Regions from separate parts of the Faecalibacterium sp. IP-1-18 genome, predicted to be linked through region 1. Evidence: predicted binding sites of a transcription regulator. Region 1 holds the regulator's gene; the other holds the start of a gene.
What was found. The regulator Rex, encoded in region 1, represses fermentation and respiration genes when NADH is low (regulators of the CRP and FNR family bind a similar motif). The targets are predictions, from matches to a motif close to ATTGTTAANNNNTTAACAAT.
Positions count from the first base shown of each region.

Region 2: a site for Rex is predicted at 1,764-1,783, ahead of coaD (pantetheine-phosphate adenylyltransferase). Genes of this name have one in related genera too.

Region 1 covers NZ_CP094472.1:584,987-589,976, reverse strand. The annotation lists gene MTP43_RS02825 (ABC transporter substrate-binding protein) at 1-429, opposite strand, end outside; gene MTP43_RS02820 (thymidine kinase) at 1,018-1,623, opposite strand; gene MTP43_RS02815 (redox-sensing transcriptional repressor Rex) at 1,628-2,269, opposite strand; gene MTP43_RS02810 (ClpP family protease) at 2,524-3,207, shown strand; gene MTP43_RS02805 (DNA translocase FtsK) at 3,461-4,990, shown strand, end outside.
Region 2 covers NZ_CP094472.1:1,467,661-1,472,650, reverse strand. The annotation lists gene MTP43_RS07005 (acetyl-CoA C-acetyltransferase) at 1-1,008, opposite strand, end outside; gene coaD (pantetheine-phosphate adenylyltransferase) at 1,050-1,589, opposite strand; gene MTP43_RS06995 (butyryl-CoA:acetate CoA-transferase) at 2,092-3,438, shown strand; gene MTP43_RS06990 (AI-2E family transporter) at 3,487-4,749, shown strand.

The DNA of each region.
Region 1 (4,990 bases):
CTTGGAGGTGGTGTTCAGATCCACGAACTTGCTGCCGTCGGCAGAGTAGTTGTACAGCCAGTTCCAGTTCACCTGGCAGACATCCTGAGCGTTGCCTGCGATGAAGGCAGCAGCCATCTTCTCTTCCCAGCCGGACCATGCGGCGAAGGTGGGCTCCACGGTGATGTTGGAGTGCTCAGCCTGGAAAGCCTCCAGAGCGCTCTGGTAAGCAGCGTGACGGCTGTCGCCGCCCCACCAGCTGATGCTCAGGTTGACGGGGCCGTCAGACAGGGCCAGGCTCTCGTCTGCGGAAGCAGCGGGGGCCTGAGAAGCAGCGGAAGAAGCGGTGGAAGAAGCAGCGGGCTTGCTGCCGCAGGCAGCCAGCAGACCTGCAGCACCGACAGCGCCGGTAGCCATCAGGAAGTTACGACGAGAAATTGCCTTGCTCATTTTTGTTCTCCTCCTAATAGAAAACATCTTCATGTAGGGGGCCTGCACATGCCCCCTTGTATACAATTATGATAACAAAAGCCACTGAAAAAAGAAAGATGCAAATTACAGTGATACGGGATAAAAACGTACAAATATTGCCCTTGTTTTCGCGTGCAATTCGACGTCCTTGCCGAAATGAATAAACTTGCGCTGAAAAACTGTGCAACTTGTATACTTCAATGACTTGCATAAAAATCTGGGATGCAACAAGGGCAGAACAGGAAAAATCTCAATAATTCCTGTTACATTTACCGTTCCGCCTGTAATTTTTTGTGCTCTGCCGTCCCCCGTCGCTCTCTTCTTCTCCCATTCCCTCTCCCCTCCGTCGAGTAACTGCCCGGTCCGAACTGATATATCAATAGTGCAAAAAACGTGCGAATTCCGCCCGGTTGATATATCAGTTCCTCTCGCAAAATGCAACAAATTGATATATCAGTCTGTATACAGCCTGTTGGAGACTCTGGCGGGGAACCCCTTCCGCAAATCACGCAAAAAAGCCGCTGCACCCGGCGCGGTACAGCGGCTTGTATACAACATAAAAGTATCTCAGTTTTTCCTTGCAGCGTAAAACGCCCGCCGTGCCTTGAAGTAGCACTGGGGGCACATGCTGACATACTGCACATCGTTTTCAAGGTCGATGGCTACCTGCTCGCCCTCAAAGACGAACCGTCCGTTCACCTTGCGGCAGTTGCAGATGGCCTTGCGCCCGCAGGTGCAGATGGTCTTCATCTCCTCGATGGTGTGCGCCAGCTCCAGCAGACGGGTAGAACCCGGGAAGCCCTTGAGGGAAAAATCTGCCCGCAGACCGTAGCAGATCACCGGGATGTTCAGATCTACCGTGATCATGAACAGCTGCTCGGCCTGCTCCGGGGTAAAGAACTGGCTCTCGTCGCACAGCACACAGGCCAGCGGCCCGGAAGCAGCGTTTGCCGCCTGCACAGCTTCGAACACGTCCAGCTCCGGCGGGATCAGCAGGTCTGCCTTGCGGCGCACGCCCAGACGGCTCACCAGTTCTCCGCCGCCCTTAGTATCCACCTGCGGCTTCAAAATGAGCACCTTCATGCCCTGCTCTTCGTAGTTGTGTGCCACCTGCATCAGCGCCGTGCTCTTGCCGCTGTTCATGGCACCGTAGCGGAAATACAATTTTGCCATGCCGTCACTCCTGATTGCGCAGACGGTAGCCCAAGCTCATCAGGCTGTCGCCCAGATGGACGTTTTCCACCACCACATTGGGGTACGACACCGACAGGTCATAGTGGGAGAAGTTCCAGAAGCCCTCGATGCCCAGATCCACCAGCCGTCCGCTGACCTGCTGTGCACCATCACGGGGTACACAGAGCACCGCCACCTTGGGCTTGTTTTCCTCGCAAAAGGCCTCCAGCTCGTCAATGTGCCGGATGCGGATACCGCTGATCTCCTTGCCTACCTCGTTCTCGGCCACGTCAAAGGCCGCGATCAGCTTGTAGCCGTTGGTGTCGGTGGTGATAAAGCGGCTCACAGCCTTGCCCAGGCGGCCGCAGCCGATCAGAATGGTGGGCAGACGGTCGCCGTTGCCGAACAGCAGACTTTCCAGAATGGAAAGCAGGTTCTCCACCGAGTAGCCGATGCCCTGCCGTCCGTTCACGTCACCGATGCAGTTAAAGTCCTGCCGCACCTGCGAGGCGGTGGTGCCCATCTGAGAGGCCAGCTCCCGGGAGGAGATGCTGGTAATGCCATCGGCCTGCAAGGAGCGCAGATACCGGTAATATTTGGGGAGACGCTTGATCACAGGGATCGATGCTTTCTGGGGGGTGTTCATAGCAAAATTCTCCTTTCTGCCCAACGCGCTGCAGCTTCTGCCGCCATGCAAGGGGCTTCTTTGCGCGCAGAGAGATGTTCCGTTTTATCCTGTTATATTATTTAAAGTATACAGCATGAAAGGCGAATGTCAAATACCTATTTGTAAAAAAGCAAAAAATTCACAAAGTTTTTTGTATTCGCTCTCCTGCATACTTCCCCGGCAGCCGGGGGATACTGACCCCACAAAGACCCTGCTACGGAAGGAGAACGCGCATGGATACGGCAAAAGACACCCCCGCAGAGCAGCACCGGATGGAAAAAGAGGATATTGAGGATCTGGGCACGGTCACCCTGAGCCGGGGCGGTCATGTCATCCACTGCCTGACCGTCATCGGCCAGATCGAAGGGCACACCGAAGCGCCGCAGGGGCAAAAGACCACCAAGTACGAGCACGTCATCCCCCAGCTGGTGGCGGTGCAGGAGGACCCCCGCATCGAGGGGCTGCTGGTGCTGCTGAACACGGTGGGCGGCGATGTGGAGGCCGGCCTTGCGCTGGCAGAACTGATCGCCAGCATCTCCAAGCCCAGCGCCACGCTGGTGCTGGGCGGCGGGCACTCCATCGGCATCCCGCTGGCGGTCAGCGCGCGGCACAGCTTCATCGTCCCCACCGCCACCATGACGGTGCACCCGGTGCGGCACTCCGGGCTGATCTTAGGCGTCCCGCAGACCATGCACTGCTTTGAGCAGATGCAGCAGCGCATCACCGGCTTTGTGGCCGCCCACAGCGGCATGCCGGAAAAGCGCTACACCCAGCTGATGCTCCACACCGGGGAACTGGTCATGGACATGGGCACGGTGCTGGACGGACGCCGTGCCGTAAAGGAAAAGCTCATCGACGAGCTGGGCGGTCTTTCGGACGCGCTGGCGTGGCTGTACGGGGAGATCGAACGGGGGTAAGGCCTTGCGTCTCCCCGCCGGACGATTTGAACTGCGCTCCGCGTTCGCTTTGCGCAGGAACAGCGGAAAAATTATTTTTTATTTCGCGTTTGTCGCGCTTTGCGGAGCGCTCCAAACGCCTTTTCACGAGAGGGGCTGGGTTCGTTCCATTTTCCTCAAGAAAAACAACATTATGGTTTGCCATTTTTGCCCTTGCGTGGTACAATAATAGAATCAATTATTGTGTCTATGGGAAGTTGGGGAACAGAGTAGAATGGCAACGAAAAAACGAAAATCAACGAAACGGCGTACTGCTGCCCGCCGTAAAAAGGCAGAGCAGCGGCTTCCGGCAGGGCTTGGCACCCTGTTCGGCGGCCTGCTGCTGATGGTGCTGGCCTTTGTGCGGGGCGATTCCGTATGGCGGGTGCTCCATGATGTGCTGTTCGGGCTGTTCGGCTGCGGCAGCTTTGTGCTGGGTGCAGCCGTGTGCTGTCTGGCCGTTTTGTACACCCGGGGCGAGGAGCTGCTGTCCCGCATCCTCAAGCTGGTGCTGGGGCTTATCTTTGTCTGCGGCACGGTCATCGTGTTTTCCGATATCCAGCCGCAGGGGCTGTCGGCGCTGCAAATGCTTTCCGCCTGCTACGCCAACGGCGTCAATGCATGGCTCTCCGGCGGCGCAATGGGCTTTGTGTTGGGCGGCGTGCTGCTTTTGCTGTGCGGACGTCCGGCAGCAAATCTCATCATGGTCGTGCTCTTGCTGTGCGGCAGCCTGTACATTTTTGATATCACCCCCGCCGAGGTCTGGGTCTGGCTGTGTGCCGTCACCGGCGGTATCCACGCCCGCGGCGCTGCCTTTGCAGAGCAGCGCTCTGCCCGCCGCGCCGAGCGCGCCGCCATCCGGCAGGCAGAGCGGGAGATCGACGAGGAATACGACGAAATCGAGGACGAGCCGCTGGACGAGGAGGACGAGCCTGCCGGGCTGCATCTAGGGGTGCCGGACTGGATGTCCGGTGTGCTGCGCTGGGGACACAAGGTAACGCAGGAGATGGAGGCAGACGCTGCGGACACCGAAGCTGCGCCCGCCGCCCCTGCCCAGCCGGAGCCTGCCGCGCCGCCCATCACCCCGGTGCGGGTCAGCGTTGCCCATCCCCGCGCCGCCTTTGATGTAGACCTTGGCCCCGACCACACCGCCCTCTCCGAGGGCGGCAGCGAGCCCATTGAGCCGCTGATCGTCGGGCCGGGCGGCACCTTCGGGCAGGACCCGCTGCGCCCTGCATCCAAGCCCACGCCGCCGCCCATCGTGGCAGACCCGGTAGTCGCCTCTGCGGCAGATTTCTTTGCCAAAGATGCCCCCCAGCCGGAAGAGCCTGCCCCCGCTTTTGATACGCCCATCGTCCAGCCGGCAGCGCCGGTGGTGCAGCCGCAGATGCCCACGCAGCCGGAGGCTGCGCCTATCCAGCCCGCCGTGCCCCGGGTGAGCGCCGAGAACGCCGTGGCGTTCCGCTCTGCGCCGGACGAGGACGGCTGGATCAGCATCACCGCCGAGCCGGTGGAGGAAAAAGACATCAACTCGCTGGTGGCAGCGGCCATGGAAAAGCCCGCTGTCTCCGAGCAGGCAGCCGCCACCGCACCCGCCGAGGAGACCGAGCCGGTGGACCGCTACGAATACCAGTACCCGCCCATCGAGCTGTTTGAAAAAACGCAGGAGGAGAGCGACCCCGGCGCACAGGAGGAGCTGAAGGCCAACGCCCAAAAGCTGGTGGACACGCTGGAAAGCTTCGGCGTGCGCACCCGGGTGCTGGAT
Region 2 (4,990 bases), 880 kb from region 1:
GGACTGTGCTGCGAATGCCTCGTTGGCCTCGACCAGATCCATATCAGCAACGGTCATGCCGGTCTTGGCCATGACCTTCTTGGTAGCAGCGATGGGGCCCAGACCCATGACCTCGGGCTCAACGCCTGCCAGAGCACCGGCGACCCAGGTTGCCAGAGGCTTCACGCCCAGCTCCTTAGCCTTCTCCTCGCTCATGACGACCAGAGCAGCAGCGCCGTCGTTGATGGCGGAAGAGTTACCAGCGGTGACGATGCCGTCTTTGGTGAAGGCGGGCTTCAGCTTTGCCAGAACCTCGGGAGCGCTCAGACGGGGGCCCTCATCGGTATCGAACACGGTGTCGCCCTTCTTGCCCTTGATGACAACAGGAACGATCTCGTCCTTGAAGGCGCCGTCCTTGATGGCCTTGTCAGCCTTCAGCTGGCTGTTGTATGAGAACTCGTCCAGCATCTCGCGGGTGATGGGGCTGTAGCCGTACTTCTTCTGGTAGGTCTCGTTGGTGCAAACGTTCTCAGCGGTCATGCCCATGTGCTTGTTGAAGCCGCAGGCATCCCACAGTGCATCGTTGACCATGGTATCCACGATCTCGCTCTTGCCCATGGGAGCGCCCATGCGGTAGCCATAGCGAGCCTTCTGCAGTGCGAAGGGAGCCATGTCCATGTTCTCCATGCCGCCTGCAACAACGATATCAGCATCGCCTGCCTCGATCATCTGAGCAGCCATGTTCACGCAGTTCAGACCAGAGCCGCAGACCACGTTGACGGTGACGGCGGGGGTCTCGATGGGCAGACCAGCCTTCAGGGCAGCCTGACGAGCGACGTTCTGGCCCAGACCAGCCTGAATGACGCAGCCCATGTAAACATGATCGACCTGCTCGGGCTTGACGTTTGCACGGTTCAGAGCTTCCTTGATAACGATGGAGCCCAGCTCAACAGCGGGAACGTTGGCCAGAGTGCCACCGAACTTGCCGATAGCGGTGCGGCATGCAGATGCGATAACGATCTTTTTCATGTGAATAGCCTCCTGAATTGTGTATGTGTGTTACTTATCGGTTACCCATTTATCAAAACGCCCTGCGGCATTTTTGCGGTATCAGATTTTTCCCTCTCCCGGAGCTGTGCGTATTTTTCGCTGACGGCTTTTTCCACATTGGGTGTGACGAACTTGCTGATGTCACTGCCGTAGTACGCCGCTTCCTTTACGATGGTGGAGGAAAGATAACTCCATTTGATGCTGGTGGCAAGGAACATGGTCTCGATGCCGGGCATCAGTGCGTGGTTGGTCTGCGCAAGCTGGATCTCGTTTTCAAAGTCCGTTACTGCCCGCAGCCCGCGCACCATTACGGATGCGTGACGCTTTTTTGCGAACTCCACGGTCAGGCCGTCGAAACTTTCCACGGTCACGTTGGGGATGTTCTTGCAGCATTCCTGTAGCATAGCCACCCGCTCTTCCACTGTGAACAGCGGATGCTTGGCGCTGTTGATCAGCACCGCCACAATGAGGTGGTCGTTGATCTTTGCTGCGCGTTTGATGATATCAAGGTGTCCCTTGGTGACCGGATCGAACGACCCGGGATAAACTGCTGTTGCCATCGGTCAGTGTCCTCCTTGTGCGCTGTAATTACTAAGCGCGATGTGGTTCTGCCATGATAGCACTTTCCAGCCTTGGGTGCAACCTGAAACTGCTGCGGTGCGTTTTATCGTTAAATTTTAAACGAATCATCCCGCACTGCTCCGCAGTTGCTTCCCACGCTATTAGTAAAGCACATCGTCAAAATTTTATCAAGTCTTTTTCTCAACTTTTTTGTTTTTTGCGTACCAAACAATCCCCACATAAAGCTAAGAAAACTGTTCATTCTGCTATACTGGCTGTTTTTTAGCCAAAACTATTGATTCTACACTTTGTTAATGTTATAACTAAGTTGAGCTGTTCTGCGCAGAGCGGAGCACACACTGCTGCCTTGTTTATAAGGTTACCATACAGATGTGGCAAAACGGTGTGCATTCCGCAAAACAGGCGTAAAACGGCTGCATCATTTGTCCGCACAGAATTGTTTACAATTCTTTTATGTATTTTAAGAGAGGATGGTTTATAATGGATTGCAAGGAACTGTACGCACAGAAGCTTATGACTGCTGCGCAGGCTGCCGCTCTGGTCAAAAGCGGCGACTGGGTGGATTACGGCTGGGCTGTGAACACCCCTGTGGCCGTGGACGCCGAGCTGGCAAAACGCCTGCCGGAGTTGGAAGGAGTCAACTTCCGGGGCGGCATCCTGATGTGGGTGCCGGAGATCTTCCAGATCGACGACCCCGCTGCCCACATGACCTGGAACAGCTGGCACATGGGCGGCATTGAGCGCAAGGCCATTGCGCAGGGCTTCTCCTTCTACTCCCCCATCCGCTACTCTGAGCTGCCCCGCTACTACCGCGAGAGCAATGACCCCGTGGATGTGGCAGTATTTCAGGTGACCCCCATGGACGAGCATGGCTACTTCAACTTCGGTCCCAGCGCTTCGCATCTGGGTGCTGTGTGCGAAAAGGCCAAGAAGATCATCGTGGAGGTCAACACCAATATGCCGCGCTGCCTTGGCGGCATGGAGAACTGCGTACACGTTTCTCAGGTAAGCGGCATCGTGGAGGGCGCAAATCCCCCCATCGGCCAGATGGCAGCTGCCGGTGCCGCTACCGAGGTGGACCTGAAGGTAGCCAACCTCATTGTGCCGCAGATCCCCAACGGTGCCTGCCTGCAGCTGGGCATCGGCGGTATGCCCAATGCCATCGGCGGGCTGATTGCACAGAGTGATCTGAAGGATCTGGGCGTGCACACCGAAATGTATGTGGATGCCTTTGTGGATATTGCCAAGGCCGGCAAGATCAACGGCAGCCGCAAGCAGCTGGACAAGGGCCGTCAGGTCTACGCCTTTGGTGCCGGCACCCAGAAGATGTACGATTACCTGAACGATAACCCGGAGTGTATGTCTGCCCCGGTGGACTACACTAACGACATCCGCAGCATTTCCGCACTGGACAACTTTATTTCCATCAACAATGCCGTGGATATCGACCTGTTTGGTCAGGTGAATGCCGAAAGCGCCGGTGTGAAGCACATTTCCGGCGCAGGCGGTCAGCTGGACTTCGTGCTGGGCGCATACCTTTCCAAGGGCGGCAAGAGCTTTATCTGCCTGTCCTCCACCTTCTTTAATAAAAAGACCGGCCAGCTGGAAAGCCGCATCCGTCCCACGCTGGAGAATGGCAGCATCGTTACCGACACCCGCGCCAACGTGCACTATCTGTGCACCGAGTATGGCTGCGTGAACCTGAAGGGCTTGACCTCTTGGGAAAAGGCCGAGGCTCTGATCAGCGTGGCACACCCGGACTTCCGTGAGGAGCTGATCCGCGAGGCTGAAAAGCTGCACATCTGGCGCAGAAGCAACAAAATTTAATAAGCGCTGTGGGTATTCCCGCTGCCCGCAGCAGGAATGGAGTTTGTCATGATGGACAAAAAGCCGCACATCAAACCGTATCTCTATGGGATGCTCGCAGGGTTTGGTGCCATTGCACTGAGCATCATCTTCTTTTTCCTTATTTACCGCTTTGACGGCTTTGGCTCGGCCATCTCTACCCTGACCGGCATCCTGATGCCCTTTATCTACGGTGCCGTCATTGCCTACCTGCTCAAGCCGGTGTGCAACAGCATCGAGAGCTTTCTGCGCCGGTTCATCCCGGAAAAGATGAACGGTCTGATCAACGCGCTGTCCGTGGCGCTTACCATCCTGTTCGGGCTTTTGCTGGTGTATGCACTGGTCATGATGATCGTGCCGCAGCTGATCACCAGCGTGACTACCCTGTACTACACCGCGCAGGCCAACATTACAAAGTTCATGAACTGGGCAAACCATCTGGAGTTTATTGAAAAGAACGAACAGATCACGGAGCTGCTCAATTCAGCCTACGCTGCTCTGAACACCAATCTGGACACATGGAACACATGGCTCAAGAACACCCTGCTGCCCTCCATGCAGAACATCCTGAGCGGCGCAGCCATTGGTGTGCTGAACGTGGTGACGGTGGCCAAGAACCTGATCATCGGCATCATCGTGGCGGTGTATATGCTGGCCAGCCGCAAGCGGTTCGTGCAGCAGGGCAAGCTGGTGTTGCACAGCATCGTCCGCCCCCGCTGGGCGCAGCTGATTACCGAGGAAGTGAAGTACGCAGACCGGATGTTCGGCGGCTTCATCAACGGCAAGATCATGGACTCTGCCATCATCGGCGTGCTGTGCTATATCGGCTGCCTGATCTTCAAGTTCCCCAGTGCGCTGCTGGTGTCGGTGATCATCGGTGTGACCAACGTGATCCCCTTCTTCGGCCCCTTTATCGGTGCCATTCCGGCCACGCTGCTCATCCTCATCCAGAGCCCCATCAAGGCGCTGTGGTTCGTGCTGTTCGTGCTGGTTTTGCAACAGCTGGACGGCAACATCATCGGGCCCAAAATTCTGGGCAACACCACCGGTCTTTCCAGCTTCTGGGTACTGTTCGCCATTCTGCTGTTTGGCGGTCTGTGGGGCTTTGTAGGCATGATCGTTGGCGTGCCGCTGTTTGCCGTTATCTACGATGTCATCAAAAAGCTGGTCATCCACGGCTTGCAGCGCAATCAGGAATTGACCCTGCTGAACAGCTATCACGACCAGTTCGGCGACCCCACAGACGATGCAGCCGCACAGCCCGCTGCACCGCAACCTGCTGAGAACCAGTAAACCTTCCCTGCCCCGCATCAGAGCACTTCCGATGCGGGGCATTTTTAACGTATTATAGGTCAAATTTGACGAGGTGATTTACATGAAAAAGAGCACGTCAAGGATTATCGGTTTGCTAATGTTGATTATAGCTGTTATATTTATAATGTTTGCATTGAACCATCCAGAAATGAGTTTTCCTTGGAACAATACCATTACTTGGTTACTGTATGGTTTATATTTCCTTGTAACAGTCGTGCTG